DNA from 3 places in the Cytobacillus sp. FSL K6-0265 genome. Region 1 is predicted to be linked to each of the others. Evidence: predicted binding sites of a transcription regulator. Region 1 holds the regulator's gene; each other region holds the start of a gene.
What was found. The regulator Rex, encoded in region 1, represses fermentation and respiration genes when NADH is low (regulators of the CRP and FNR family bind a similar motif). The targets are predictions, from matches to a motif close to TTGTGAAATATTTCACAA.
Positions count from the first base shown of each region.

Region 2: the regulator Rex is predicted to act here: its motif matches at 2,435-2,452, upstream of qoxA (cytochrome aa3 quinol oxidase subunit II).
Region 3: the regulator Rex is predicted to act here: its motif matches at 4,178-4,195, upstream of MHH73_RS13860 (formate/nitrite transporter family protein).

Region 1 is NZ_JBBOPE010000001.1:494,050-504,834, reverse strand. Features, by position in the region: gene groL (chaperonin GroEL) at 1-671, opposite strand, end outside; gene groES (co-chaperone GroES) at 732-1,016, opposite strand; gene MHH73_RS02700 (CPBP family intramembrane glutamic endopeptidase) at 1,282-2,010, shown strand; gene MHH73_RS02695 (DUF4305 domain-containing protein) at 2,017-2,226, shown strand; gene MHH73_RS02690 (redox-sensing transcriptional repressor Rex) at 2,251-2,889, opposite strand; gene moaC (cyclic pyranopterin monophosphate synthase MoaC) at 2,913-3,395, opposite strand; gene MHH73_RS02680 (ABC-F family ATP-binding cassette domain-containing protein) at 3,538-5,463, shown strand; gene tsaD (tRNA (adenosine(37)-N6)-threonylcarbamoyltransferase complex transferase subunit TsaD) at 5,750-6,772, opposite strand; gene rimI (ribosomal protein S18-alanine N-acetyltransferase) at 6,769-7,221, opposite strand; gene tsaB (tRNA (adenosine(37)-N6)-threonylcarbamoyltransferase complex dimerization subunit type 1 TsaB) at 7,218-7,925, opposite strand; gene tsaE (tRNA (adenosine(37)-N6)-threonylcarbamoyltransferase complex ATPase subunit type 1 TsaE) at 7,922-8,377, opposite strand; tRNA gene MHH73_RS02655 (tRNA-Asp) at 8,960-9,036, opposite strand; tRNA gene MHH73_RS02650 (tRNA-Met) at 9,040-9,113, opposite strand; rRNA gene rrf (5S ribosomal RNA) at 9,140-9,256, opposite strand; rRNA gene MHH73_RS02640 (23S ribosomal RNA) at 9,526-10,785, opposite strand, start outside.
Region 2 is NZ_JBBOPE010000001.1:2,388,372-2,399,156, forward strand. Features, by position in the region: gene MHH73_RS12135 (2-oxoglutarate dehydrogenase E1 component) at 1-752, opposite strand, end outside; gene MHH73_RS12140 (H-type small acid-soluble spore protein) at 1,190-1,381, shown strand; gene MHH73_RS12145 (DUF3889 domain-containing protein) at 1,378-1,707, opposite strand; gene qoxA (cytochrome aa3 quinol oxidase subunit II) at 2,559-3,473, shown strand; gene qoxB (cytochrome aa3 quinol oxidase subunit I) at 3,518-5,464, shown strand; gene qoxC (cytochrome aa3 quinol oxidase subunit III) at 5,464-6,060, shown strand; gene qoxD (cytochrome aa3 quinol oxidase subunit IV) at 6,063-6,353, shown strand; gene MHH73_RS12170 (hypothetical protein) at 6,387-6,659, opposite strand; gene MHH73_RS12175 (AAA family ATPase) at 6,997-8,697, shown strand; gene MHH73_RS12180 (divergent polysaccharide deacetylase family protein) at 9,343-10,125, opposite strand; gene MHH73_RS12185 (YkvI family membrane protein) at 10,183-10,785, opposite strand, start outside.
Region 3 is NZ_JBBOPE010000001.1:2,746,211-2,756,995, forward strand. Features, by position in the region: gene MHH73_RS13840 (dynamin family protein) at 1-891, opposite strand, end outside; gene MHH73_RS13845 (hypothetical protein) at 1,086-1,259, opposite strand; gene MHH73_RS13850 (isoprenylcysteine carboxyl methyltransferase family protein) at 1,279-1,830, opposite strand; gene MHH73_RS13855 (type III polyketide synthase) at 1,836-2,921, opposite strand; gene MHH73_RS13860 (formate/nitrite transporter family protein) at 3,328-4,128, opposite strand; gene fdhD (formate dehydrogenase accessory sulfurtransferase FdhD) at 4,378-5,169, opposite strand; gene MHH73_RS13870 (DUF2294 domain-containing protein) at 5,184-5,534, opposite strand; gene fdhF (formate dehydrogenase subunit alpha) at 5,982-8,921, shown strand; gene MHH73_RS13880 (DUF1641 domain-containing protein) at 8,943-9,425, shown strand; gene spoIIP (stage II sporulation protein P) at 9,845-10,785, shown strand, end outside.

The sequences.
Region 1 (10,785 bases):
TTTTTGTCAGTGATTAAGATGTAAGGATCATCTAATACTGCTTCCATTTTATCAGTATCTGTTACCATGTAAGCTGAGCTGTATCCACGGTCGAATTGCATACCTTCAACGATATCCATTTCTGTAGTGAATCCTTTAGATTCTTCGATTGTGATAACACCGTCGTTACCTACACGCTCCATAGCTTCAGCGATTAATTGTCCAACTTCTTCGTCAGCAGCAGAGATGGATGCAACTTGTGCAATAGACTCTTTGCCTTCGATTGGTTTAGAGATAGCTTTTAGTTCTTCTACTGCTGTTGCAACCGCTTTTTCGATCCCTTTACGGATACCCATAGGGTTTGCACCAGCTGTAACGTTTTTCAACCCTTCGCGGATCATTGCTTGCGCTAGAACCGTTGCAGTTGTTGTACCGTCACCAGCTACGTCGTTTGTTTTACTTGCAACTTCAGCAACTAGTTTCGCACCCATGTTTTCGAATGCATCTTCTAGTTCAATTTCTTTAGCGATTGTTACACCATCATTTGTAATTAATGGAGAACCGAATTTCTTCTCAAGAACCACGTTACGTCCTTTAGGTCCAAGAGTTACTTTTACTGCATCTGCAAGTGTATCCACACCACGAAGCATCGCGCGGCGAGCGTCTTCACTAAATTTAATATCTTTAGCCATTATTAAGTACCTCCTCTAATAGTTAAAAATCTTTATCTTAAGTATATCGCTGTTGTTTTATTAACCGATCACAGCAAGAATGTCGTTTTCACGTAAAATTAAGTATTCTGTACCTTCGTATTTCACTTCTGTTCCTGCATATTTTGAGAAGATAATAAGGTCGCCTTCTGCAACTTCTAATGCTACACGTTCACCATTTTCTAGTACACGTCCAGTACCAACTGCTACGACTTTACCTTCTTGAGGCTTTTCTTTCGCGCTATCTGGTAGTACGATACCGCTTGCAGTTTTTTCTTCCGTTTCAACAAGCTCGATAATAATTCGATCACCTAGTGGCTTCAACAAGTGAAACAACCTCCTCAATTCATTTGAAAATTATTTTATTAGCACTCGTTAGTCTTGAGTGCTAACACAATTATTATATTAATCAAAACTACTCTTTTTTGCAAGTAAGAACCTTTCAATTTTGCAAAAAAAATACGAACCTCTCCATTCTATACAACTTCTATTTGTTTTATGCACTTCATAAGGATGTACTATTTGAAACCAATGGCGTTTTACGGGTAAAATAAATATTAGTGTAACTTCTTTATGAATAGGAGACTAGCCTTTGAAAAAAGAGTATTGGTTTATCATTATGATTTATATAGCCATGCAATTATCAGCCATCGTTGGCGTTCCTGCCATTCTTTTTCTTGGTAATATGTTAGGATACAGCTTTGATGAGGTTGCTAAAATTGCCCCGCCACTCTGGATTGTCATTAGCTTTACAATCACTCTTCTATTAACTTTGTGGTTTTTACGGAAAGAACGTAAAGAGATGCCAATGAGGAAACAAGCACCATTATCGACTTCTATCGGGTGGGCGATTGCAGGTATTCCGCTAGCATTTATGGCTCAAACCATTGCAGCGAATATTGAATTAATGCTCGGCATTGAGATGGGGTCAGACAATACACAGCAAATTATGTCTTTAATTGAAACGTCTGCTATTGTGATTCTCGTCGTTTCTATTATTGGTCCGATATTAGAAGAGATCATTTTCAGGAAAATCATTTTTGGTTCCTTGCATAAACGATTGAACTTCTTTTTATCAGCACTGATTAGTTCATTAATTTTCTCTCTCGCGCATGGGGAAATTGAGCACTTACTTCTTTATGCAGCGATGGGCTTTACGTTTGCGTTTTTATATGTAAAAACCAATCGTATTCTTGTACCGATCATTGCTCATGTAGCAATGAATACCTTTGTCGTTGTGATTCAATTGAATATGGATAAGCTAGAAAAATATATGACAGACATAGAAACGGTACAAATGATTTTTAGCAGATTAGGATGATGTTGGATGAGAACACCTTTGTTCACAGGGATTATCTCCCTTCTTTTTGGATTTGTATTTATTTACTTTGCGATTATTAATCTTCAAAACGGTGGAGGTTGGGGATTTCTAACGATTTTCATTTTGATTTTTGCCACTTTCGATATTGGTGGTGGGATTAAGTTAATCGCTATGCATTATCGCATGAAAAAGAAAGAGGATAAAAAAAGGAGCTGACTCCACTCGGGTCAGCTCCTTTTTTTATGATGGATAGTGTTTTAAGAAGTATACTAATGATTGCAATTCGACCGCCAAATCAATGTGGTGGATGCGAATATGGGAAGGAACAGTTAACCGCGCTGGCGTAAAGTTCAAGATTCCCTTTACATGACTTTTAACGATTCGATCCGTAATTGGTTGGGCAGCATGAGACGGTACAGTCAAAATGACGACTTGAATATGGTGCTCATCAATCAACTTTTCTAGTTCATCTAAATGACGAACAGGTACTTCGCCTATAGACGTGCCAACCCTACTTTCTGAAACATCAAATGCCACTTCAATCTTTGTATTATTATTTTTTAAAAAATTATAATTTAAAAACGCTGTACCTAGATTCCCTACACCAATTAATGCTACCTTTGTCACTTCATCTTGATCGAGTGTCTTACGGAAAAATCCTAATAAGTAATTGACATTATACCCATAACCTTTTTTCCCTAATGCACCGAAATAGGAGAAATCTCGTCGAATTGTTGCAGAATCTACTTTCACCGCTTCACTTAATTCTGCTGAAGAAACTCGCTGTTTTCCTGATGCGTGTAAATTTTTCAAAAAACGATAATACAAAGGCAATCGCTTAGCCGTTGCTTGAGGGATTTTCGTTGATTCATTGGACATAGGCTCCACTCCATTCCATTTACTTAAGCCCTTCTAAAATCACCGTTTTTACCACCGGTTTTCTCTACTAAATATGTTGGTCCTATTACCATGCCTTTATCTACTGCTTTGCACATATCATATACCGTTAAAGCGGTAGCTGTAGCAGCTGTCAACGCTTCCATTTCTACTCCGGTATGTCCGTTTGTTTTCACTGTACAATCAATATGTAACACATACTGAGCCTCTACCTCTTCCCAATTGAAGGATATATCAATTCCGGTTAAGGCAAGGGGATGACACATCGGGATAATATCAGACGTCTTTTTCGCAGCCATAATGCCTGCCACTTGCGCAACCGCAAGCACATCTCCCTTTTTCATCTTGCCATCAGTGATTTTCTGATAGATTTCTTCATTTAGCTCTACACTACTATGAGCAATTGCTGTACGGGCAGTTTGTGGTTTTTCACTTACATCCACCATCTTTGCTCTGCCCTCTTTATTAAAATGTGTAAATTCAGCCATTTATAACACCTCACATAAAAATGATACACTATTTCGATTCATCTGTGTAATGTAGTTTTTATATATTCTATCCAAATCGTGACTTTATTGCCGAACCTCACCTGATTAAGGTACACTATCACTATAACAGAGGTGAAATATAATGATATTATTACAGGTTAATCAGCTTTCGAAAAGTTTTGTGGCTGATCCTATATTAATGAATATAAAGCTTGAAGTCCAAACAAGAGACCGCATTGCATTAGTTGGACGTAATGGTGCGGGCAAATCAACCCTTTTAAAAATTATTGCTGGACATATGTCCTATGACTCCGGTGAAATTATTCAATCGAAAGAAACCAAAATCGGTTATCTTGCACAAAATACCGGACTAGAGTCTGAGCTATCGATTTGGGATGAAATGCTTACCGTTTTTGATTATTTGCGGAAACAGGAGAAAGAACTGCGCTTACTAGAAACACAGATGGGCGATGCCACACTCATCGAAAACCGCGAAGCTTACGATAAAATTTTAAAAACCTATGATCAAATGCAAGTCAACTTTAAAGAGCAAGGTGGCTATCAATACGAGGCAGACATTCGTTCTGTACTACATGGCCTTAATTTTCAATCGTTTAGCTATGATACAAAAATTTCTGCATTAAGCGGTGGGCAACGGACGCGACTCGCACTAGCTAAACTATTGTTGACCAAACCTGATTTATTGATTTTAGATGAGCCGACCAACCATTTAGATATTGAAACATTGTCATGGCTGGAGCAGTATCTTAGTGGTTATGATGGTGCTATTTTAATTGTCTCACATGACCGCTATTTCCTAGATAAAGTCGTCAACCAAGTATATGAACTATCACGTAACCATATTAAAAAATACGTTGGTAACTACAGCAAATATCTTGACCAAAAAGCAGCCAATTATGAACGCGACTTGAAATTGTATGAAAAACAACAAGAAGAAATTGCGAAACTAGAAGACTTTGTTCAACGCAACCTTGCCCGTGCTTCGACAACGAAGCGTGCACAAAGCCGACGCAAACAACTTGAGAAGATGGAGCGAATGGATCGTCCCCAAGGGGATGAAAAGTCAGCAACATTCGGCTTTCAAATTGAACGTCAATCAGGCAATGATGTACTAACCACTGACTCTTTAGCAATTGGCTATCAACAAGAAAAGATTAGTGATCATATTTCATTTCGCATGTCTCGGGGCGATTCTATCGCTTTAGTTGGGCCAAATGGGATTGGGAAGTCCACATTATTAAAAACACTGGTGGACAAGCTACCAGCTTTAGATGGTACGTTTCAATATGGATCAAATATCCGCATTGGGTATTACGACCAACAGCAAGCTGATTTGAGTTCAAATAAAACCGTATTAAATGAGCTTTGGGATGATTACCCTCTTATGCCTGAAAAAGATGTACGTACCGTGTTAGGTAACTTCCTCTTCTCAGGAGATGATGTTCTTAAAATTGTCTCTACATTAAGTGGTGGAGAAAAAGCTCGATTAGCATTAGCTAAGTTGATGTTGCAAAAAGCAAATGTCCTTATACTAGATGAGCCGACCAACCATTTAGATCTTGATAGTAAAGAAATTCTTGAAAATGCACTAATTGATTTTCCAGGTACGCTCCTCTTTGTATCTCATGACCGCTATTTTATTAATAGGATTGCCACAAAAGTGATTGAGTTATCAACAAGTGGAGCAACAGAATTTTTAGGGGATTATGATTACTATGTGGATAAAAAAGCGGAGATTGAAGAAATAGAGCTTTTCGAATCAGCAGATGCGCCACAAGAAAGTACCACTAAACCGGAAAAGCAAAGTTACCAACAAGATAAGGAAGCGAAAAAACTAGAAAGACAGCGCAAAAGAAGGCTGACAGAAATTGAGCAATTAATCGAAGAGTTAGAAGCGCAAATTGAAACTTATGATGAACAACTCTGTGACCCTGAAATCTTCCAGGACCACGAGAAAGTCCTCGAGATTACAACTAAAAATGATGCTATAAAAGCACAACTTGAGGAGTTACTTGAAGAATGGAGCGAATTGGGCGATTTAATGTAACTGAACGTGCTGGGGATAATTCACTTATCCCCAGCTTTTCTTTTCATAAGTAAATTGTCCACATTTTTATTCACATTACAAATGAATTAACAATAAGTAAAATAACACTTTTCCACATTATCCACATTTTTTATCATACTTATCAACAAAAACTCTGAAAATTTTAATATTATCCACAATTGCTGTGCTACCTATACTTTACATGATATTGTGAATAACTTTTCTGCTTCACTTCTAAAAACAAAAGACTAGTGAATAGATGTTAACAATTCACTAGTCTTAATTATTATGGTTGAAACTGAATATCTAATCCCGGGTTGGCATTCATACTCATATCTGAGGACACACCTTTTTCAAACATAATAGCCCCCACTGCAGCAATCATCGCTGCGTTATCTGTGCATAAATGTAATGGCGGAATCACCAAGTCTATCTCTTCCTTATTCTTAAACGTTTCTGTTAATGCTTTACGAAGTCCTTTATTTGCTGCAACGCCACCTGCTAATAGTAATTGTTTCACATCATATGCCTCGACTGCTTTTAAGGTCTTGGTTACTAATACCTCAATGACGCTTTCTTGAAAGCTCGCTGCTAAATCCTCTGGTAAGATGGTCTCTCCACGTTGTTCAGCATTATGCACTGTGTTGATAACGGCAGACTTCAATCCACTGAAACTAAAATCAAAGGAGCCTTCTTCTAGCCACGCACGTGGAAGCTTAATTGTCGCTTCTCCTTCATGTGCAAGGCGATCAATATGCGGCCCACCTGGATATGGCATATTTAGAACTCTCGCTACTTTATCATAGGCTTCTCCAGCAGCATCATCCCTTGTTTCGCCAATCACTTCAAAGTCACCATGTTCTTTCATATAAACGAGCTCTGTATGCCCGCCTGAAACGACTAATGCAAGCGCCGGGAAAGTCATTTCTTTAATTAAGCGATTGGCATAAATATGCCCTGCTATATGGTGCACACCGATAAGTGGCTTTTGATGAGCAAAAGCAATCGCCTTCGCTGCATTTACACCGACAAGTAAGGCACCGACTAACCCTGGGCCTTCTGTCACAGCCACTGCATCAATATCGTTCATCGTCATACTCGCTTTATTTAACGCTTCTTCTAATACAATGGTCATTTGTTCTACATGGTGCCTTGAAGCGATTTCTGGCACAACCCCACCGAACCTTTTATGACTTTCAATTTGAGAAGCGACAACATTAGCGATGATCTCTCTACCATTTTTAATGATGGCTACCGCTGTTTCATCACAGCTTGTTTCTATCCCTAATATATATTGGTCTTTTTTCATTTTATATTCACCCACATTACTAAAGCATCTTCATGATTATCTGAATAATAATTTTTTCTTATGCCGCCTTCTTGGAATCCTAGCTTGCTATACAATCGTCTTGCTACCATGTTACTGACTCTTACTTCTAGGGTCATTTTAAGTGCACCCATCTCTTTTGCAACGGTCATCAGTTGGACCATTAACGCCTCGCCAAGTTTCTTCCCTCTATGTCTCGGTAGTATCGCTACATTTGTTACATGAGCCTCATCTGTGACCACCCATGCTCCACCGTATCCGATCAATTCTTCTCCATCTTCTAACACCACGTAGACTGAGAATTGGTTCATTGTCATTTCATTATAAAAGGCCTCTCTACTCCAAGGTGAAGAAAAAGATGCCTCTTCTACTTTTAATACTTCATCAATATCATCTTCGGTCATTAACCGAAACGTTAATTTGCTGGTCATTGGGACTTGCTCCCTTTCGTAGCTTCAATCCATTTTGCCTCTGCTTCAGCAAGACGGATGTAATTAGGGACAAAGTTGTGGATATTCACAGCTTCCTTATCTCTACCTAAAATGGCCAATTCAGCAGGACGAGGATTTTGTTCAGTTAATCGTGCGAAAAATGCCCGCTCCCCTAAGTCTGCTTTGATTTGTTCCTTGTGTATGGATAAATCATTACCGACAAATAAAACCGGTTCTTCTCTTTCTAATAAACGTTGCGTCCAATTAACAGTCAACGTTAGATGATCCGAAGTTAGATCTAATAACCGACTCTCTTGAAATTGATATAGGCCGGTATAAATCTGACCTCTTCTCGCATCAAATAACGGTGAGATAACACCGTTAAAATAACTGCCTGCACTCGCTGCCAACACAGCTAAACTGGATACACCGGAAAGAGGTATATTTAACGTCCAAGCTAATGTTTTAGCAATTGTTACACCAATTCTTACACCCGTATATGAACCGGGTCCTTCTGCGACAACAATCTTTTCGAGATCTTGTGGCAATGTATCGCAATCCTTTAAAAGCATTTCTATCGCAGGCATGACTCGAACGGAGTGATTCTTTTTGATATTCGTGATATATTCCCCGATAATTTTATCGTCATCTACTAGAGCGATTCCTAGTGTATAATTTGACGTATCTATAGCTAATATTTTCATTTTACTAACTCCTCACACAGCTTCACATAGCGTTTTCCTTTTGGATGGAGTGCTATTCTTCGTTCTTCATTACCAGTGTAATGAATAGCAATCTTTAACCTTTCTTCTGGCAGTTGCTCTTCTATTAGATGTGCCCATTCCACGACAGTCACACCTTGTCCATGAAAGTACTCATCAAACCCAAGATCTTCTTCGCCATCTTCCACTCGGTAAACATCCATATGGTACAAAGGCAGACGACCATTGTATTCCTTTATAATAGTAAATGTAGGGCTATTCACATTTCGTTCAATACCAAGGCCTAAAGCAAGCCCCTTCGTAAATGTTGTTTTACCTGCCCCTAAGTCACCTTCTAATAAAATGACATCACCTGCAGCTGCTTTTTCTCCGAGCCGTTTAGCAAACGCCATTGTTTCTTCAGTATTTTTTGTATACCACTGGAATTGATCCATTTTATCACCTACATTTGGTCTTTCATTTATTTACAATATTAATGACACATATACATGTAGTTTACATGATTTTTTCATAGACATCAAAGAACACTTTGATTTGTCGGAACAGTAAATGATAGTTGATTACAAACTATACAAAAAATGAAGATAACAATCATAGAGCCGATAGTCTGGAAGCCTTAAATGAGCGTTCCTGCGCATGGAGTGGTATCGATCGTTTTGAATGTTCCTCCTGTCATGATTAACCTGTCAGTTTTTATGCATGCTAATTTGCATTTGTCTTTTGACAAAAAGAAAACCCGCCAAATGGCGAGTGTAAAGTGATAGTTGTAAACTAATCATTGCAGTTATTAGAAAAGGTTAGAATGCTTTGATTCATTTCTTTCAGACATTCATATGGATTTTGGTAAATAGTGCGTTATCTTACTATCGGGAACATACAAAATTAGTCATGATGTGCTTTTTTACTTATGCACAAAACAATTCTTTTATTATAGAACCTATATTTAAGAACGTTTTATACATAAAAAAAACGAAACAAGTTCCCTGTTTCGATATGTTTCACATATAAAATTAAACTGGCGGTCCGGACGGGACTCGAACCCGCGACCTCCTGCGTGACAGGCAGGCATTCTAACCAACTGAACTACCGGACCAGATTGCGGGGGCAGGATTTGAACCTGCGACCTTCGGGTTATGAGCCCGACGAGCTACCGAACTGCTCCACCCCGCGATAATATTATTTTATAAAAATCATATGCCCGGCAACGTCCTACTCTCACAAGGGGACAGCCCCTAACTACCATCGGCGCTGAGAAGCTTAACTTCCGTGTTCGGTATGGGAACGGGTGTGACCTTCTCGCTATCGTCACCGGACTATGAAATTGTAAGGGAATCGTTCCCTCAAAACTAGGTAATGTTGAAGAAGATTGTTTTGAGTAATCGCCTATGCGTGCTGACGGTACTACTAAGGTAGTGTTGTCTAGCTGCGGCGCCTAGGTGCCGCTCGCATTTCGAATTGTCCAGCTACAGCGCCTAGGTGCTCGAGGTCATAAGCCAATTTCGCTATGAGGTTAAAGTACAACCTCCTATCGAACTCGTCTTATGCTTGTCGCACCTGTGCAAGGCGCTTTCGCTTTTCGTTTTTGGTTAAGTCCTCGATCGATTAGTATTAGTCAGCTGCATGTGTCGCCACACTTCCACCTCTAACCTATCAACCTGATCATCTTTCAGGGATCTTACTAGCTTGCGCTATGGGAAATCTCATCTCGAGGGGGGCTTCATGCTTAGATGCTTTCAGCACTTATCCCTTCCGCACATAGCTACCCAGCGATGCCTTTGGCAAGACAACTGGTACACCAGCGGTGCGTCCATCCCGGTCCTCTCGTACTAAGGACAGCTCCTCTCAAATTTCCTGCGCCCACGACGGATAGGGACCGAACTGTCTCACGACGTTCTGAACCCAGCTCGCGTACCGCTTTAATGGGCGAACAGCCCAACCCTTGGGACCGACTACAGCCCCAGGATGCGATGAGCCGACATCGAGGTGCCAAACCTCCCCGTCGATGTGGACTCTTGGGGGAGATAAGCCTGTTATCCCCGGGGTAGCTTTTATCCGTTGAGCGATGGCCCTTCCATGCGGAACCACCGGATCACTAAGCCCGACTTTCGTCCCTGCTCGACTTGTAGGTCTCGCAGTCAAGCTCCCTTGTGCCTTTACACTCTACGAATGATTTCCAACCATTCTGAGGGAACCTTTGGGCGCCTCCGTTACTCTTTAGGAGGCGACCGCCCCAGTCAAACTGCCCACCTGACACTGTCTCCCATCCCGATAAGGGATGTGGGTTAGAATTTCAATACAGCGGGGGTAGTATCCCACCGACGCCTCCACCGAAGCTAGCGCTCCGGCTTCTAAGGCTCCTACCTATCCTGTACAAGCTGTACCAAAATTCAATATCAGGCTACAGTAAAGCTCCACGGGGTCTTTCCGTCCTGTCGCGGGTAACCTGCATCTTCACAGGTACTATAATTTCACCGAGTCTCTCGTTGAGACAGTGCCCAGATCGTTACGCCTTTCGTGCGGGTCGGAACTTACCCGACAAGGAATTTCGCTACCTTAGGACCGTTATAGTTACGGCCGCCGTTTACTGGGGCTTCGATTCAAAGCTTCGCGTGAGCTAACCTCTCCTCTTAACCTTCCAGCACCGGGCAGGCGTCAGCCCCTATACTTCGCCTTGCGGCTTCGCAGAGACCTGTGTTTTTGCTAAACAGTCGCCTGGGCCTATTCACTGCGGCTCATCAAGGCTTTAACACCCTAATGAGCACCCCTTCTCCCGAAGTTACGGGGTCATTTTGCCGAGTTCCTTAACGAGAGTTCTCTCGCTCACCTTAGGATTCTCTCCTCG
Region 2 (10,785 bases), 1.9 Mb from region 1:
CGGTGTGCCATTCCAATATTTATTGTTTTTGTTCCATTCGCAACTGAACCTGATACAATTTCATCTAACATTGGTACCATTGTATCTAAACCTTCAATGGAAAAGCGTTTTTGACCAACGAAAGTACGGTGTAAGAATTTTTCAAACTCCTCTACCTCTGTTAATCTTTTGTACACTTTCGATTTTTCAGGTTTTTGCAGGTTAAGTTTAAGGCTATTTGTTTCAACCTTGCGACGTAGCCAATCTTTTTCTTCTAAGTTATCAACATGTGTAAATTCAAATGCTAATGTTCCCATATAAGCATTCTTTAAGTATTCCAATGCTTCTAATCCATCTCTTAACGGAATATTCGCATCTGTACAAATAAGATGAGCTGGTATTGCACGTAAATCTGCTTCTGTTAATCCATAATTACTTAAATCAAAAATAGCAACATTCTTTTCTTCCCTATTACTTAGGGGATAAATATCAGCAGCTTTATGTCCGTTTGAACGAATAAAATCGGCAAGACGAATAGCTGACAAAGTTTTTTCAATTTGTTCTGGGCTTACGCCAGTGCTTTCTGCTCCTGTACTTACAGGAGCTACCCCTGTTTGTTGCAACGGTGAACCATTAACCTCAAAATACTCTCTCATTTCTTGGTCAACTGATTCTGGATTTTCTGAATACATCTCATAAAGCTCGATTACATAGCCAAGGTTAGGACCATAAAAACTTTCTAAAGGCCCACTACCCTCTGAAGGCTTCTTCATGGAAAATTACCTCCACAACTCTTTTTTAAATATATTTGGATAATTTATTTCCGTCCAATATCCATACTAGGATAGTAACAATATTATTTCGTATATTAAAATTCCGAATAATGTTAATTTCCAGAGGACGAAATGTTTCCTAAGCCATTTTACCACGTTAAAGGCGTATATACAAAGGGAAAAAAGAGAAAATCACAAAAATACAGCTAATATTTTTTGAAAAAATACTTATATTAAAAAAGTGAATTAATTTTATTTCCTATTTCACGCCTATTAGTGTAATAAATTGGCCAGATGAACTAAACGTCTACAAGCCTGACAATCATTCAACTTCTAAACCGTTTTCCTATTTAAGTATATATCAAAAGCCTTATTATTGGTAGAATTGTGCACTAGATAATCAAACTAATGAAAATACTACGAGAGGGTGTAGACCTATGGATTTATCTAGAGCGAGGGAACTACTAAATAGTCACAACGAATATGAAGTGACTTTCGACGGTGTAAATATCGTCATTGTCGATCTCTATGAATTAACTAAAATGGCGAGGGTGTACGACAGAAACAACATAGGTAAGAATCAAGTTGTTCCTCTCGCACAACTAATAGAAGTAAAGCAAATACGTTAACGATCGGTTTTTTCTGTAAAAATACGGACGATTCTCTCTGTATCTTTATTATATTCAATAAAAACATAGAGCCCATATTCTTTCTCCTGCTGACGCATCCAAAGTTTAAACTTTTCTATTTCAGTTTGTTCCTTTATCTCTTTTCCAAGATGCTGATAATCAACAATATCTGCTAATGGGTATTTTTCCTTTGCAATCATCATCGCTTCTTTGCCCCACTTCGCATAAGAAGGCGCATTATCAACCGCATAGTTTGTTTGAGGACTTAAGATGAATACAAAGCTAAACAAGACTAAGACCGTTGCGAATAACACTCTTTTCACCATTTTCTCCTCACCTCTTCACTTTCTTTTTTGATGGATGTATTTTTAGTTTTACTTTCTTTCCTAACTTTATTCTTTTGAAATTTTTTAGGGTTATTAAGGGTTATATAATGAAAGAAAAAATCCCACTATATACTTGCTAGTACAAAAAAATACTCATAAAAAAAGAAAAACGATCTAGTTAATTGTAATAACTTGCTCGCCTTTCTTTATCTATTGTTTGATTAACCCTTATACCATAAAGCTTTTAAATCATTTTCAGTTAAGCTTCTTATAGGAAAAATTCGTTTAAATCTAACTATATATTCAATCATCGTTCAGCATATCCAACAATAAATTGAAGAATTAAAAGGTCTATTTTGTTCTCTCAAGTAAATCATCTATTTCAATGATGTCTAATAAATGATGAATATCATCAGTTGGGTTATATACACCGTCTAAAAATTGATCAATATCAAATTTCTTTAACAAGATAACCCTCCTCTTTTTCATTCGTTTCAAAATCATTCGCAGACTTCACATTTTTTTTGAGGGTGCCGTTATTCAACATCCAACAACATTTATATTAATATAATAAATCCAGAAACTACCTTTAAGATTTATTGAATGATACAATGTTTAATTTTCAGTTTTTTCTCAAAATAGAGTATTTAAATAATATTATTTTTTCTTTTTACTTTCAGTTTCATGAACATTTTGTGACCAAATTCATCATTTGTTCATGAACATTTTGTGACACCTATCACATTCAATTGTTTTTAACCATTTATGATACTAACATAGGGTTACAGACGTGATAATTCACGTTCAAAATAAAACAATAGTTTTGTAGAAAGATAGAAAGGGGTACATCAATGAAATTGAAAAGGGCTCTTTTATTGGCTGTAGTTGCCATTGCCGCCGTACTTGCTGGGTGTGAACCACTTACTGTTCTAAATCCTAAAGGTCCACAGGCCGAAGTCCAGGCTAACGATATTATGATGTCCATTTGGTTAATGTCTGGCATTGTTATTGTAGTTTTTGCAATGCTTGCATATATGCTCATTAAATATCGTTCATCTAAACAAGCAAAAGATTATGAACCACCTCACATCGAGGGAAATAAATGGGTGGAGGCAGTTTGTGTCGGAATTCCTGTACTAATTGTAGCTTATCTATCATTTGTTTCTGTCCAAAGTAATTATAAAGTTGAAGCTACACCTCCAGGATATGAGGATAAGGAGCCATTAGTTGTATATGCATCATCATCTAACTGGAAATGGCACTTTAGCTATCCTGAAGAAAATATCGAAACAGTAAATTACTTATATATTCCTACAGATCGAGCACTTGAATTTAAACTTTACTCTTTCGGTCCAATTACAAGCTTCTGGATTCCACAACTTGGTGGACAGAAATATGCAATGGCCGATATGGTAACAACATTACATTTAGCTGCTGATCATCCAGGTGAATTCATGGGTAGAAATGCTAACTTCAGCGGAAAAGGTTTTGCTGAAAATACGTTTGATGTAACAGCTATGTCTCCAGTTGAATTTGAAGAATGGGTTGATGAAGTTCATCAAACAGCAGATCCAATCACTGAAGAAAAATTTGAAGAGTTATTAGAACCAGGTCATTTAGGTAAAATGACGTTTACTGGTACTCATTTAGACTTTAGCCCGGCACCTGAAGGGCATGAACATCATCAATCTAATGATGAAGATTCAGAAGAAAATCATGAAAATCATGATGAGCACGAAGGTCACTCTGACCACAGTGGCCATTAATTAGATGAAGTGTCAATTGACATCTTCTGAAAGGAGTATACAGGATGGAGTTCTTTGAACGTTTTGCCATACCGCATCCAAGTCCAGCTATTTATGCATCAATGGTAGCAATCGCAGTTGTTTCTATCGCCATTGTAGTTGGGTTAACATATTTTAAAAAATGGGGTTATTTATGGCGTGAATGGTTAACAACTGTTGACCACAAACGATTAGGTATTATGTATATTATCGCAGCGATCCTCATGCTATTCCGTGGAGGCGCTGACGCAATTATGATGCGTGCGCAATTATCAGCACCTGAGAACAAGTTGCTTGATGCACAGCATTATAACGAGATATTCACAACACATGGTGTTGTTATGATTCTCTTCATGGCTATGCCATTTATTATCGGTTTTATGAACTTTGTTGTTCCACTGCAAATTGGGGCTCGCGATGTTGCGTTCCCACGTCTTAATGCACTTAGCTTCTGGTTATTCTTTGCCGGTGCTATGTTATTCAATATTTCATTCGTTGTCGGAGGGTCACCAGATGCCGGTTGGACATCTTACTTCCCGTTAGCAGATAATGAATTTAGTACCTCCGTCGGTACGAACTATTATATGATTGCTATACAGATTGCCGGTCTTGGTACATTAGCAACAGGTATTAACTTTTTGACGACAATCTTGAAAATGCGTGCTCCTGGCATGACATTAATGAAAATGCCAATGTTTACTTGGTCAGCTTTAATTACTAACGTTATTATCGTATTTGCTTTCCCTGTATTAACAGTTGCGCTTGCAATGGGTACATTAGATCGTTTATTCGGTACACATTTCTTCGCTTCAACAAATGGCGGTATGGATATGTTATGGGCCAACCTTTTCTGGGTTTGGGGACACCCTGAAGTATATATCTTGATCTTACCTGCATTCGGTATTTACAGTGAAGTTATTTCTACTTTCGCTAGACGTAACTTATATGGTTATAAATCAATGGTTGCTTCAATGGTAATCATTTCACTATTATCATTCGTTGTATGGGTTCACCACTTCTTTACAATGGGTCAAGGCGCTTTTGTTAACAGTATTTTCTCTATTACCACGATGGCAATAGCAGTACCTACCGGTGTTAAAATATTCAACTGGTTGTTAACACTGTATAAAGGTAAAATCGTTATGACAACGCCAATGCTTTACTCAATGTTGTTTATCCCACTTTTCACACTTGGTGGTGTAACAGGGGTTATGCTTGGTATGTCAGCAGCTGACTATCAATACCATAATACAATGTTCTTAGTTGCTCACTTCCATATGGTAATCATTCCTGGGGTTGTGTTCGCAATGCTCGCTGCCCTTTACTACTACTGGCCAAAAATGTTTGGCTTCATGTTAAATGATCGTCTTGGTAAAATCGGCGCTTGGATTATTGCTATTGGTACATTAGTTGCCTTTATGCCAATGTTCATCTCTGGTTTAGATGGTCAAGCACGACGTATGTACACTTATTCTGAAGCAAGTGGATTTGGTATTTGGAATATGATTTCTATGGTTGGCGCACTTATGTTAGCAGCTGGATTTGCGTTGATCGTTTATAACATTTACTATAGCTTCCGTCATGCACCACGTGACATTGGATCAGATCCTTGGGATGCACGTACACTTGAATGGGCTACACATACACCAATTCCTGAGTACAACTTTGCAACTATGCCTAAGATCGATACCTATGAAACATTCTGGGATTCAAAGAAGAAAGGCACAACGTTATTCCCAGATAAAATTGAAAAGATTCACATGCCAAACAACAGTGGTATTCCATTTATTATGGGTATTATCTTCTTCCTGTGGGGATTCTCGTTCGTCTTTGCAATGTGGATTCCGTTAATTATTTGTACACTAGGTATTTTCGCTTGTATGGCTTATCAATCATTTGAAAATGATCATGGAAGATATATTTCTATTGAAGAAATAGAAGAAACAGAAAAAGAATTGGGAGGTAAAAGATAATGAAGATTGATCACTCTCTCCCTCTTGAATACAGTACTGATGAAAATCGCTTGAAGATTCTTGGCTTCTGGATTTTCCTTGGTGCGGAAGTTATGTTATTTGCAACATTATTTGCATCTTACTTTATTTTGTCAGGTGGTACAGGTGATGGCCCATCGGGTGCTGAAATTTTTGAAATTACACCTGTATTAATTGAAACGCTCGTTTTATTAACAAGTAGTTTTACAATCGGTCTTATGGTTCACGCGATGAGACTTGGACGCCAAAAAGCAATGATGGGATTCTTTATTGCAACCATCGTACTTGGGGCTATTTTCCTCGGTGTTGAGATTTACGAATTCGTTCACTATGTTCATGTTGGCGCAGGACTACAAACAAGTGCTTTTAGTGCAATCCTATTAACAACTTTAGGAACACACGGCGCGCACGTAACTTTCGGGTTATTCTGGGGAATATGTATCCTAATTCAAGTAAAGAAATATGGCTTAACACCAAGAACAACGAATAAGTCATTTATCTTCTCTCTTTACTGGCACTTCCTAGACGTTGTTTGGATCTTCATCTTCAGCTTCGTCTATCTGAAAGGAATGATGTAATGATGAAAGAATTATTCCCGATGAAACAAGTGATGGGATTTATCTTTTCACTCGTGCTCACTGCTGTTGCCCTAATGGTTTACTTCTTTGATATGTCATTTGCAATTGGAATGACGATCTTACTAGTAACTGCTTTTATTCAAGCAGGGCTACAATTAGTACTATTCATGCATGCTGGTGAATCAGAAGATAAAAACGCCATCTATATCACAATATACTACGGTGTATTAATTGCTATCTTCACCATTCTTGGTTCCCTACTAACAATGGTTTGGACTTACCAATTTCAATAAATAAAAAAAGGAGCGTCCTCTTATAGGGCGCTCCTACTTTGTTTTAATAGATGTTGCCGTTACTTTTGTTAATGTGTCTAATTTTGATTTTCTAAGTCCTGTCTTTTCTAATACTTCCTCTGTAGCTACAAAAAAGACCCCCATTAAAAAGACAAAAATAGCTCCCATTACCGTTCCAATACCGATACCAGTTAATGCGCTGGAAACGTTTCCAAAGAATCCGATCGAAAAGATGATGATCCCAGCAATTAATAATGTCCCTCCATAATACTTAACTGCTTTTAACATAGCTTTTGATGTATTCATTTCCATCATCCTCCTTTTCATCCATTATCCACCCTGTTCACAATTATGTCAATATTTTTTCGTAAATTTGACAAAAGTTTATCTGGTTTTAGGTTGACATTTTAGATTTTAAGTTATTTTTTTATTATATTATGCAAATATTTATAGATTGATTTTACTTTTAGACTTATTTTTGACAAAAAAGATGGTTTTACTTCTTATTTTCTTCACAAATTATGTATTATATTCCTTTGTTAACAACGTTTTATACTAAAAATAGCTCTTCGCTCCCTTTATAATGGAAATATATTTACATTACGAAATCATGCTTGATATTATTTTTTTGGGGGTTATAAATTTGTCACATAAAATAAAACGTACAACTCTCATTTTTGCTTCAATATTATTTATGATTGCTATTTTCATCACCTATTATTTAATAAACAAGCCCACCACTTATACCATTCCCTTCTCTCAATTGGAAACCAAAATACAAAATAATCACCAAGGTGACATTGAAATGAAGGAATATAAAAACGGAAAAATAGAAGTGGTTTTAAACGATCAAAAATTTATTTCTCACATTACACCTAATAGTGATAAAGTTGAAACCCTTGTCACAACTTATCCTATAGACTATAAATATTCTACGACTAATCCATATAGCATATGGATGATCATTGCTTTCTTATCATTATTATTTGCAATCACAATTTATTTAATTAAATCAGGAAAAATGGGCGCAACCAATCAACTAAAACAATCTGTATCTAAAGCGAAACCTCTCCCCCAGACATCATTAAATGATGTTGGAGGTTTGCAACCAGAAATGAAGGATGAATTATTACAAACCATATCATCTTTGAAGTCGCCAGCAAAAGCGGAGGAATTAGGGATTAAGCCTCCTAAAGGAATTCTTCTTTATGGTCCTCCTGGCACAGGTAAAACATTGCTGGCACAAGCAATAGCTAAGGAGTTAAATGCGCAATTTTACTCATCAAGTGGTTCTGCCTTTAATGAAATGTTTGTTGGTGTCGGTGCTTCAAGAGTTCGTTCACTCTTTCAAAATGCCCGCAAAAATCAACCTGCTGTTATTTTTATTGACGAGGTAGATGCGTTAGCAGGCAAAAGAAAGCCTCATGGCGGGGAAGAAAGTGAAAAAACATTAACGGAATTACTCGTTCAATTAGATGGCGGACATTCAAATGATGGCATTTTATTTATTGCAGCAACGAACAGAAAAGATATGCTAGATGATGCATTTCTTCGACCAGGTAGAATTGACTTCAGCTTTCATATTCAGTTACCTGATTTGAAAGGAAGAAAAGAAATAATTGATATTCATGCAAGAAATCGACAACTTGCCAGTGACGTCTCAGCTTCACTTACCGTTTTAGCTGAATCAACATCCGGTTTTTCTGGAGCTGACCTCCATTCTCTATTTGAGACAGCAAGTAGAAAAGCAATACTTAATAATCATAAAGAAATTACAAAAGATGATCTCAATTTTGCATTGGATCGTACCATTTTAGGAAACAGCAGCCTACCTTTACAAGATGTAAAAATTAAGCGAAGAGTAGCAATCCATGAAGCTGGCCATGCGCTCATTGCAGCTGTTACAAAACCAGGGTCAGTCAGAAAAGCGACTATTATTCCTCGTGGCCAAGCATTAGGTTATGTTGCACCTATTCAAAAAGAGCTCCATTTATCTACCTTTAGTGAACTCCTTGATCAAGTAGCAATGATTTTAGGTGGAGGAGTAGCAGAAAGACAACTATTAGGTGAGCATAGTATCGGTGTAAGCGGAGATGTCCAACAAGCAAAGCAATTGTTAGAACAAATGGTTGAAAACGGGCTTTTAGAGGATGGCTTCACCCTTTCTTTTGAATCGAAGCGTAAAGAAGAATTATTACAATCCCTTTATTTTCAAGCGTTAAAACGAGCAGAAACTTTACTAGTCGAACATAGTAAAGCGCATGCAGACATTGTACACGCCCTCGTGTCTTATGAAACATTAGATGGGGATGAAATTGAACAATTAGTGCGAAAAAATTATTGATGACCATTGCATGTAAACGAACACATTCAATTTCTCTGTTGAATGTGTTCATTTTTTTCTGCTTCCCTTCCCTTCATACATAAACAAAACTTCTACAAAAGAATAATACTATTATTAGACGAGATAAAGCAAATATCAAACTAAGTGTAATGTATATATAAGTATACAATGCTGCATTTCTTGATTTTAATAATTAAATCGATGACAAAATAATTGCCCCTGCTTAATATCATTATAAAAGAAAGTTGGCGTTTTTTTGTTTCTATTTTACTTACATTCACAGTAACTATTCTTTTTTCAGTGCTTCTTTCTTTCTAAGCATACCGTCTTTACAAACACGCGAGGGACTTGCCTTAGATTAATGATTGCCTTTTTAGAAATGATAAAGAAAAGGAATGGGAAATTTGATATTGAAGGGAATATAAACGAAGAAGAGCCATTCATTTGTTTTTTCTTGCATCATATTCTGTCTAACGTTGTCGAATTTTCGTCAATATAATAGGAAATATGTCACTTCTTGCGCTTGCCTAGGAAATAACAAGAGAATAAAGTCCTTTAATCATTAGAAGTGATAATTGGCTTCAACTCAATTATCACTTCTAATCTGTCTATTCATCCGTTCGTTCTTAAGTTTTCGAAACTACTCTATTGACGAAGCCATTCACTTCCTTCAATCTGTTCAGATAAAGGAATGATATGGGCATTTTCTTTCAAATGTCCAATATGGCGATTTAAAACCTTAACCATCATTGGCCCCGAAACACCCACATGCCCTATGGCAATGATGCTATTCTCAGTTTTAAGCTTATTCTCTAGTCTTTGAGTTTGTTTTTCAATATGATTGACGGAATAAGTGTCATCAAAAAACATATTGTTTTCTAAATAAGGTAAGTGTAGCTCTTCTGCTAGTGTTGGAATGACACTCTTTCCAGTCGTTTTACTATCAAGATAATACAAGCCCTTTTCAGCGCAAACCTCTAGTACAATTTGCATAATTCTTTTATCTTCAGTGATTTTCGACCCCATATGATGATTCATTCCAACAGCATGTGGCACATTCTCAATCGCTTCCTCTACCCTTTTACGAATTTCTTCATCACTCAAATCGGCAGTAATCGCTCCTGGACCTAACCAACTTTTTTTCCCTACTTTGGGCTCCATCGGCATATGAACAATGACTTCATGCCCTTTTTCGAATGCTGCATTGGCATCTGCAGTTGTTGAAGGCATAAACGGCATAATGGCAACAGTTAACTGAACCGGCAAATTAAGAATATCTTCTGTTCCATTCATATGGTTACCTAAATCATCAATAACAATGGACAAAGAGGGCTTTTCCCCTTCTTCCACTTGTGCGAAACCTCCTTTACACATTAATGGAAATAACATAATATTAACAAGCAAACTTGTTAACAATAATCGTTTCATCTAATCACTCCTCCAAGTTAAATTTCCCATAACTTCGAGGAAAATTGCATCCTTTTCTTATAAAGCTGATTTTTTTTCTATTTGTGTGTAGGAAGTTTTTCTATTTCGAACCCAGGCAATGATAACAGCAGCGATAAGTACTAAACCTAAATACCCAGTAATCGGATACAGGATACCAACTAAGTTTGTAAACCCAAAGAAACTAGAAACAAAAGATGTCATACTAATCACAAGAACTGCCCATTTAAAATGTTTGTTTTCTCTTTTCACTAACCTTGAAGTAAAGCTATAGATCATACCTACGGCAGTGTTGTATATCATGCCTAAAAGAATAATTGTCATTAATACACCAACGAATGGAGAGATCTCATTCGCTAGAAAAAGCATTGGAATATCGAGTGTTGCCACATCTTCTATTCTTGTGAACATTCCGACATTTATGAGTATAAGCATGAGTCCAAGCCCAAGACCACCAACAACACCACCCCAACCTGCTTGTTTTGCATTTTTGGTTGTGCCACCCATTACAGCTAACATTGCTACTCCACATGTAATGTTATAAGAAACGTAAAGCACGGCACCTAGCACCCAATTTGGTGCTGCCGGATTTCCTTCTTGCGCTACATTGCTCAATTGTGAGAAATTTGCATCAGCTGTAAA
Region 3 (10,785 bases), 2.3 Mb from region 1:
TATTTCATGAGCGTCTTTTTCTTCTAAGTAGACAAAGTGTTCTTCAGTTAACTTTTGTAATGAGTGAAAAACAGATTGTGGTAAGAGCGTATCTTTTTGGCCAATTTGTTCATAGATAAATTTCTGCAGAGCAGAAAAATCATTATGTTGTAACGCTGGTTTCTTCAGCGATGTATAGAAGATTCTTTCAGGATGAACGCCCCACGAGGCGAAAGAATCCTTTACACTTTCAGTAAAATGTTGAAAACTTAATTCTTCTTCTCGATGTTTATCTATTTGATTGATAATTAAGTATACTTGTTTACCTGCTGCTGTTAAGTCTTTAGTGAATAAGAAATTGAGTTCTGATTGAACATGATTATAATCCATCACATAAAAGACCATATCAGCTAAATGTAAAGCCGACTCAGTAGCAATTCTATGGGCATCATCTGTCGAATCAATTCCTGGTGTATCCATAATAACCGTATCTTTTGGCAAATTTGTATCCGAATGGCTAATTTCTACAGTATGAATGAGGTCGCCATCTTTACTATACTTTTTAATCTTTTCATAATCGTAAGGTGCAGGATAGAGCTTTGGCATCCCTTCTTTTAGATAAACCTTTGCATAGTCCTCTCCAGACATCACTTTAACTAAATTTGCACTCGTTGGGATTGGGCTGGATGGCAGTAAGTTTTCTCCCACAATTTGATTGATCATACTCGACTTACCCGCAGAGAAATGTCCACAAAATGCAATCGCGTATTGTGAATCTCGTAATTTATAGACGAGGTCTCTTGCTCTAGAAGCAGAAACATTATCTCCATTTTGTTCAAAAAACAATGATAATGCTGCTATTCTTTCAATTAATTCATTTTGACTAAGTTGTTTACCCACTGTTTGAACCATAATTAATCCCCTTGTCACATCAATTTACTACTATTATAATTGCGCAAGCTTTTTTCCTATATAGGTATTAATATATTATAAATATGGGGTAAAGTGAACCTTTCGTTATGAAAATTGGTATTTTCACCAAAAAAAAGAAGAAGCCTCACTCACTAAGGCTTCTTCCAATATGTAATAAAGGGGTAAACGCTATTTTAAGATTTTGCTTCTGGCTTAGTAACACCATTCAACACATATTTCATTACTGCACCATATACAGCGACAGTGCCAATCACAAAAAGAGCTGTCAAATGTATCACGCCTTTCATTAATTGAGAATAAATATCATCTTCAATTAATAATTTATCATAATCGAGAATGATTTTCAATACTAAAAAAATACTTTTTTCATATTTTTCCTATTTCTTCATCTCTCTTCAATGGAAATGCTTCTTCATATTTCGTTAATGCTTTCAATGCCTCTTCCTCTGCTGGAATCCGAATAGCTAAAATAAAGAAGTTTAACAAAGTAAAGACGAGTGCAGTGTAATAAGCTTGAAACAATAGTGGCAAAATCAAAAACTCCATAGCAACGACTAGATAATTCGGGTGTTTTAGCCAACGGTATGGTCCTTTGGTTACCACTTTCGCGTTAGGCAAAACAATAATTTTAGTATTCCAAAATCTCCCTAACGAAGATAACGCCCATATTCTTACTCCTTGTGTGAGTATAAATAGCGGCAACAAATAGTACCAATAAGAAGATAATCCTTTTTCGAATACAACTACCTCAACTGTAAGAACAATAAAAAACAAACTATGTACCATAACCATCAGCGGGTAATGACTTTGACCAAATTCAATCCCACCTCTTTTTTTCATCCAATCCTCATTGTATTTTGCAATGATTAATTCGATACATCGTTGGATGATGACAAATAGAAGAAAATAAAAAAACATTCAATTCACCTCCATTTTAATAAAAGCAATTCTGAGCTAAAACCCGGTCCTAAGGCTGTTGCCAAGCCTATATCATCCTTTTTTCCATGTAGAAGAAATCTTCGTAAGACGTACAATATTGTGCTGGAGGACATATTACCGAATTCCCTTAGAACATCTAGTGAAATGGCGGTCATCTCAGCAGGAATTTGTAAAGACACTTGATAAGCATCAATCACTTTTTTCCCACCTGGATGTGCAATAAAATGTTGCAAATCGGAAATCTGTAATGAGAATTGATTTAAGAATTTCTGTACATTTGGCTTCAGCCAGCCTTCAATAATCGTAGGAATATCTCTTGAGAATATGACATACAAACCATCGTCCTTCACATCCCAACCCATTACATCAAGTGAATCTTTTTTGGTCGTTGATTGTGTCCCGTAAATATGGGGGATTACTGGAAATTTCTGATATTTTCTATAATCACTCTCATCACCAGCGATTAATGCACAGGCAACACCATCAGCAAATAAAGATGTCCCTACAAGATTACTCTTAGAGCGATCATTTCTTTGAAAGGTCAAACTGCATAATTCAATGGTTAATACTAAAACTTTTGCTTTTGGATAAGCTAAGCAATATTCATAAGCCCTCGATAAACCCGATGCACCACCTGCACAACCTAATCCCCAGATTGGGATTCTTTTTGTTTGTTCAGAAAAGGGTAATAGATTCATTATTCTTGCCTCAAGTGATGGTGTAGCTAAACCGGAACTAGTAATCGTAAAAATCGCATCTATCTCTTGATACTTAATCGGTTGACTAAGAAATTCCCTCGTTGTTAAACATTTTTCAATCGCCTCACACCCAAGTTTTACTCCCGTTTCAATAAAGGCATTATTTTTATCAGCAAAGCTATGGTCCTCTTTAAACCAATCTAGTTCTTTGGCAAAATGACGTTTTTCAATTTGGCCATTTTGGAATACTTTTAATAAACGATCAATATCTTTGAAAGATTGCCCAAATAAGTGGCGAGCAAATGCTACCACTTCATTTTGGGTAATTTCATTTGGTGGGGGTACTTCTGAGATAGATAAAATTGCTGGCATAAGGAACTCCCTTTCTGTCTAGGTACGGGTATTTTTTCCTTAATAAGGATATTTATGCATTGTTTGGTTTTTAATCTTTCCCGTTCATTTTTCATAAAAAAAAGCCGAATGAGTTATCTCATTCGGCTTTGAAAGATGTGTTTTGAAGGAGTTGCTGTGCCCTTTTATCATATCTTAATATGGCTCTTTTGGCATTACGCAAACTTTACCAATTACATTGACTCATTTATTGCTTTGCTTATGCACATCAATAATAATCGTTTTATCAATGATTTGACCACAAACACGGCAAACCCCTTGTTCTTTATATATGGTTTTACAATAATCACAATAATATTGTTGCATCTGCTCACATCCAATATCTCTAATAGATTATTTTATGTAAGCTATGATGAATATGTTTCTATTATGAAGCTTTTTTCAACTGAGCATTTGTTTCATTTTTTGGTTTATAGGAGATAAAATAAGCTAGGCCAACAAAGACAGCCCCACCAACTACATTACCTAAAAAGGCAGGTATGATATTGCCAATGAAATCTAACCAAGTAAACGAACCTGCAAAAATCGCAGCTGGAATAACGAACATGTTGGCAACAACGTGCTGGAATCCAATTGCAACAAAGGCCATAACTGGGAACCAAATAGCTAAAATTTTTCCTGCAAAATCATGAGCACCATAAGCTAACCAAACAGCTAAACATACGAGCCAATTACAACCAATCGCTGAAACAAATGTTTGTAAGAATGTATCATCAATTTTTGCACCAGCAATCGCTACTGTTTTATCAAGATATGGACCTGTCTCTGTTAAACCAACGACATGTCCAAAGAAATAGGCAACAAACAGCGCACCTACAAAATTGGATAATAACACCCAAAACCAATTATTCAATAATTGCCCAAGACTAATTCTCTTTGAGAACAAAGCACTCGCAACTGACATCATATTACCTGTAATCAATTCAGCCCCAGCCAATACTACTAATACAAGGCCTAAAGGGAAAACAGCTGCACCTAAAAACGATCCGAAACTTCCCCACTCTTCTGGTAAATTCCCAATTACACGAATGTCTAATAAGAATCCTAATGCAATAAATGCACCACCTAAAAAGCCTAAAACCAACAGCGACAAAAGTGGTGTTTTCGTTTTTGCAACACCTGTTGCAATCGTTTGTTCCATAATTTCTTGCGGTTTACTAAATCCCATTCTAACTACCCCCTAAATAAAAAAGGCAGCACTCAGTCATCCCGTACTTTTGTAAAGGATTTCAAAGAATGCTGCCTAACCCTTCTGCAATCCCCTACAGAAGTATCAGTCATCATATTTATATTGTTTGTAAAAAGAAATAAAACAGTACTTGCCTTATATCCATTTACTCATTGCAAACTATATGCTACCAAAAAACAAAAAATTTTACTAGACTATTTTTATTTTTTTCGTGTAGCGAAGTATTTTTTATAAGAGGATTCGTTCAGGATAAGTATAGATATTCATGTTGCCATTACGAATAAATCCAACAGTGGTAATGCCTAATTCCTCGGCTGACTGCAAAGCAAACTCTGTTGGTGCAGATTTTGAGAGAATCATTTCACAACCAATTTTCGCTACTTTTAAAAGAATTTCCGAAGAGATTCTGCCTGTGAAAACAATGATCTTACCTTTCATGCTGATGCCCTCTCTTAAACTGTACCCATATATCTTATCAAGAGCATTATGCCTACCAATATCCATTCTGCTCAATATCATCCCGTCTTTGTCACAAAGCGCAGCGCTATGAACACCACCTGTTTGTTTAAATGTAGTCGCAGAAGCTTGTAATTGTTCCATTAACTGATTACATTCATTGACAGTTAATCGGATGTTAACACCTTTCATTTTCTTAGCTGTTAATGCATCATTAACAAAAACAAATCCTTGTCTACTCATGCCACAACAAGAAGTAATATATCTTTTATTTTGGAAGTTTTGTATATAAGGATTGGTACGATCGGTTGTTACATGAACGAACCCTTCCTTTTCTTGTACCCATATCTCTTTAATATGCTCGTAAGATTTTATGATACCTTCTGATGCAAGGTAGCCTATAACCATGTCCTCAATATATTCTGGTGTACATACCATAGTGACGAGCTCTTCTCCATTCAGCTTAACCGTTACAGCATATTCGGTAACAATGGTGTCTTCTACCTTTTCAACTTTATTGCCAGTCACTCGTATAATTTTACGACTCGTTTCCACTTGCTTCATCTTTTCACCTCTTTCTATGAATCTATGATATTTTTATCGAATACAAATACAGATATCGCCATATTCTCTTCCACTTTAATATCAGAAAATAAATGTAACAGCTTCGCACCGACTAGTTCTTCCATTCCCTCAGGTGTACCTTCAGCATATACATCTTGAATCATTTTTGTTCTTGCTGAATGTACCATTTCTTTGCCACCTTCTGTACGAGAAATAAATTGTTCTGTTGGTGTAAGATTACCGTATAAAGTCGAAACGGCCATATTCTCTACAAATACTGTATGTATTTTCTCCGGCCCCTTACCAAATAAGTCTTTCCTTAATTTACGAATGATATCATTAAACTCATGCACCATTTTTGACATCTTCTTTACCCCTTTATATAAGATTCTGTCTCAATTGTATAATCATAGTACAAGCTTTTAAAAAATGAAAGGGGCTGTTGAATAGAAAAAATTTGCCCTATGATTGTATCACTCTTTCACTTTACCAAAATTACCCTATTAAACTTGTAATCGTTATAAGATTAAATTCATTATTGTTAAATTTAATTTTTAGCGCTATAATAGCTAGTGGAATTGTTGGAGGGGTAATATTTTCATGTTGTCTCTCTATCAATGGTACTTTCTACATACTAAAAATGGTATGGATTGGTCTAATAGCAAGCGTTGTTATTTAACTATTCCACCATGGATTATGCTCGCTTTTTGTAAGCGGTATAGTACATGGTGGTTTTTTTATTGGTTTAAGCAGAAACACTCACTTTATTCTCTTTAAACCTTTGTTTGATCAAGTGTAAGGGGGAAACAAAATTGACTTCCAATGTAAACATTACAATTAATGGTGTGGAATATGAGGGGCATGAGGGGCAAACCATTCTCCAAATCATTAATCAAAACCAAATTGAACATCCACAGATTTGTTATTTACCTGAGGTAGACCCGATACAAACATGTGACACATGTATTGTAGAAGTAAATGGGCAGCTTATGCGCTCTTGTTCGACTGTAGCAGAAAGTGGAATGAGTGTTAGCTTAAGCTCAAACCGTGCCAAAGAGGCACAAACAGAAGCGATGGATCGTATTTTAGAAAACCATCTACTCTATTGTACAGTTTGTGATAATAATAACGGAAACTGTAAAGTCCATAATACAGCTGAATTATTAGAGATTGAGCATCAAAAGTATCCTTATACGCCTAAGGAAGATAAAACAGCTGTCGATATGTCACATCCTTTCTATCGTTATGACCCAAATCAATGTATTGCTTGCGGACAATGTGTAGAGATTTGTCAAAGTCTACAAGTAAATGAAACGCTTTCCATTGATTGGGAAAGAGAAAGACCAAGAGTCATTTGGGACCAAGGTGTATCCATTGATGAATCTTCATGTGTTTCATGCGGACAATGTGTAACGGTTTGTCCATGTAACGCCTTAATGGAAAAATCAATGCTCGGTAATGCAGGATTCATGACAAAAATTGATGATGAAATCATGACGCCAATGATTGACCTTGTAAAAGAAGTAGAACCGAACTATGGCACAATTTTTGCTGTTTCAGAAGTAGAAGCTGCGATGCGTGAAGAAAGAATCGAAAAAACGAAAACCGTTTGTACTTTCTGTGGTGTAGGTTGTTCATTTGAAGTTTGGACAAAAGACCGTGAAATTTTGAAAGTGCAACCGAGTCATGATGCGCCAGTAAATGCGATTTCTACTTGTGTGAAAGGTAAATTCGGTTGGGATTTTGTTAATTCTGAAGAAAGAATTACAAAACCATTGATTAGAAAAGAAGGCCGCTTTGTAGAAGCGAGTTGGAACGAGGCATTAGACTTAGTAGCAAGTAAACTAGGAAATATTAAACAAGAATTCGGCAAAGATTCAATTGGCTTCATTTCTTCTTCAAAAATTACAAACGAAGATAGCTATTCATTACAAAAGTTAGCTAGACAAGTGTTTGAAACGAATAATATCGATAACTGCTCTCGTTATTGTCAATCACCAGCCACTGATGGCCTATTCAGAACGGTAGGTATGGGCGGTGACGCTGGAACCATTAAAGATATTGCTGAAGCAGGTCTTGTCATTATTGTCGGAGCAAACCCAGCAGAAGGTCACCCGGTTCTAGCTACACGTGTGAAAAGAGCGCATAAATACCATGGCCAAAAACTAATTGTTGCAGACTTGCGTAAAAACGAGATGGCCGAACGTTCTGATATATTCATTAGTCCAAAACAAGGAACAGACCAGGTTTGGTTAATGGCTGTAACTAAATACATGATCGATCAAGGTTGGCATGATGCCGAATTTATTAAGGAAAATGTCAATTACTTTGAAGATTTCAATGATGTTTTAGAGAAATATACGTTAGCATATGCTGAAGAAACGACTGGTTTACCACAATCACAAATCATCGAAATTGCCGAAATGATTCGTGATGCTGACGGTACTTGTATCCTTTGGGGTATGGGTGTTACGCAAAATACTGGTGGTTCTGATACTTCAGCAGCTATTTCTAATCTTTTACTAGCAACAGGTAACTATCGCCGCCCAGGTGCCGGAGCTTATCCATTACGTGGGCACAATAATGTACAAGGTGCATGTGATATGGGTACCCTACCTACTTGGTTACCAGGTTATCAACATATTACAGATGATGTCGCTCGTGCGAAGTTTGAGAAAGCTTACGGAGTAGAGATATCAGGTACACCAGGTTTAGATAATATTCAAATGTTACAAGCGATTGAAAAAGGTGAAATGAAAGCCATGTACCTTGTTGGTGAAGATATGGCACTCGTTGATTCTGATGCGAACCATGTGGATAAAGTACTATCTAGTCTTGACTTCTTTGTCGTGCAAGATATCTTCTTCTCTCGCACAGCTCAATACGCTGACGTTATCTTGCCTGCCGCACCATCGCTAGAGAAAACAGGTACATTTACAAATACTGAACGTCGTGTACAAAGATTGTACCAAGCATTACCAACATTAGGAGACTCTAAACCTGACTGGTGGATTATTCAAGAAGTAGCTAATCGCCTAGGGGCAAATTGGACATATACTCACCCTAGTGAAATTTTTGCTGAAATGGCGAGTCTTGCACCACTTTTCTCTCAAGCAAGCTATGATGTACTAGAAGGTTGGGGTAGCTTCTTATGGGGAAGTCTTGATGGCGCAAGCACACCATTGTTATATGAAGATGGCTTTAACTTCCCAGATAAAAAAGCACGTTTCGCCTTATCTGATTGGGCAGAACCTGCATTCTTCCCTGAGGAATATGATCTCCATATTAATAATGGCCGGATGCTTGAACACTTCCATGAAGGAAATATGACCAATAAATCAAGAGGTCTAAATGCAAAAGTTCCAGATGTATTTGTGGAAGTATCAGAAGAACTAGCAAAAGAGAGAAAACTTTCGGATGGCTCGACAGTAAGACTTGTCTCTCCATTTGGTGCAGTTAAATTGAATGTCCTTATTACAGACCGAGTGAAGAAAAACGAACTATACTTACCAATGAATTCAGTTGATAAGGATTCTGCTATCAACTTCTTAACTGGTCCTTTATATGATAAACGAACACGTACACCGGCTTATAAACAAACGAAAGTACGTATGGAAATTTTAAATAACAAAGCCGGCGACAAACCATTACCAAAAACGAACCCGCGTAATAAAAAACGTAATCCACAAAACGGTGTGGAAGTTCAACGTAAATGGAATCGCGAAGGCTATGTTCATTTAACAGATCAATAAAGATTGGAGAGATGATTCATTATGGCAGCGCCTATTACTGAAATTCATCGAGAGAGAAATGAAGCTCTTGAACAAGAGCAAAAGCTTAACGAATTAAAATCATTACTCACTGAAAATGATCAAGCAGTACAAAGTATCATGGCTCTTATTGGCGAATTACAACAAGCAGGAATGCTTGATGCAGCCAATTCCATGTTAAAAGGGAAAGAACAAATTGCTAAAGTAGCACTTGGTCAAGTAACAAAAGAACCTGTAACAAACTTGATTAACACATTAATGGGTGCAACCGGTGCCCTTATGCAAGCTGACCCTGAACAAACAACAAAGCTCATTAAAAGTGCAGTATCAGGCATGGACGAAGGGAAAAACTTCCTACAGGAAGAAAAGAAAATTGGTATTATGCAATTGGCCAAAGTATTAAATGACCCTGATATTAATCGTGCTATCGGTTTCGGAGTCCATTTCCTTAAAGGCATGGGTAAAGAATTAAAAGAAGATAAATAATGAGAAAACCTCCCACTCGATTGTTGTGGGAGGTTTTTTATGATTGTTGAACCTTTCTTTATCCCCTAACCTAATTAAGATAAAATAAAAATTAGAATCACACACTCCTCTCCTAATGCAACATATGTAACTAACCACACGCTTAAGCTATTCCCTATAACATTACTTGAGTTTATAGCATTTTACAGATCTGGGTGACTTGCTCATCCATTTTCCGTGCTGAGCGACCTGTGAGATACACCCACTTTTTTATCCCCCTTTGGGTGGGAGGTGTCAGATCAAAATTTCAGGTCCCCTTTGTCTCTATTATTTTCACCGACAATTAGTTGTTCTTTTTATAAAGACAAAATTGATAGTCTTAAATTTAGCATATCTCTCTCTTTTTCTTCATAAGCATTTTAATAGAAAGGATGGATGATATGCAAAAATCACAAGGCTATCAGTTATTTCTATTTATTAACACTACTGCTCTCTCCATTACTATTGCTTGCATCTTTTTAGCAAGTACTGTCGCACTCGTCACAATAAAGATGTCTTCTGATATTGCTAGCTCTGTCATCAATGGACCACAATCGCATTCCATTTATCTTCACTTATTAAAAAGTGCTAACCAAAGTTTTATAAGTGAGGATGCGATTGAAGAAGTGTCTATCTCTGACCTTGCTTTTAAGTTTGCAACAAGTATTACACCTGAGGATCCACGAACATTCCTAGGTAGAGAGCTCCCTTTATTCTCCTTTTTCGATGGTAAAATTCACATCGCCGGAAAAGGGACAGACTACACAACTTTACCCATTGAGTCAACAAACGTACCAATGGATAAATTAATAAAAGACAAAGAGACGATCGGAAACGATGATGATAATAAAGATGACGAGCAAGATGGAACAACGTCACCTAAAGAAAAAAATGTGTATATTTATCATTCACATAGTTATGAATCTTACCTTCCATTTATAAAAGATGCACAAACAGCCGACGACGCTGTAAGTAATAATGAAAAGTATAATGTGATCTCAGTCGGTTCCAAGCTACAAAAAGATTTGCATGCAGAGGGTATCGGTGTTGAACATAACAGAACAAATATGACAGAAGCATTGCATAGTCAAGGATTACAGCATAATGATGCTTATACAAGAGCAAGAGATTTCGTTTCTGAGGCATTGGCTAGTAATAAAAACTTAACTTATATTATTGATATTCATCGAGATTCGCAGAGAAAAGATGTCACTACTATTGATATTAATGGTAAGAGTTATGCCCGTCTCTTCTTTGTTGTTGGTGAGGAGAGCAAGAATTTTGAAAAGAATTTAAAACTGGCTGAAGATCTTAATAAAAAACTGGAAAAAAAATATCCTGG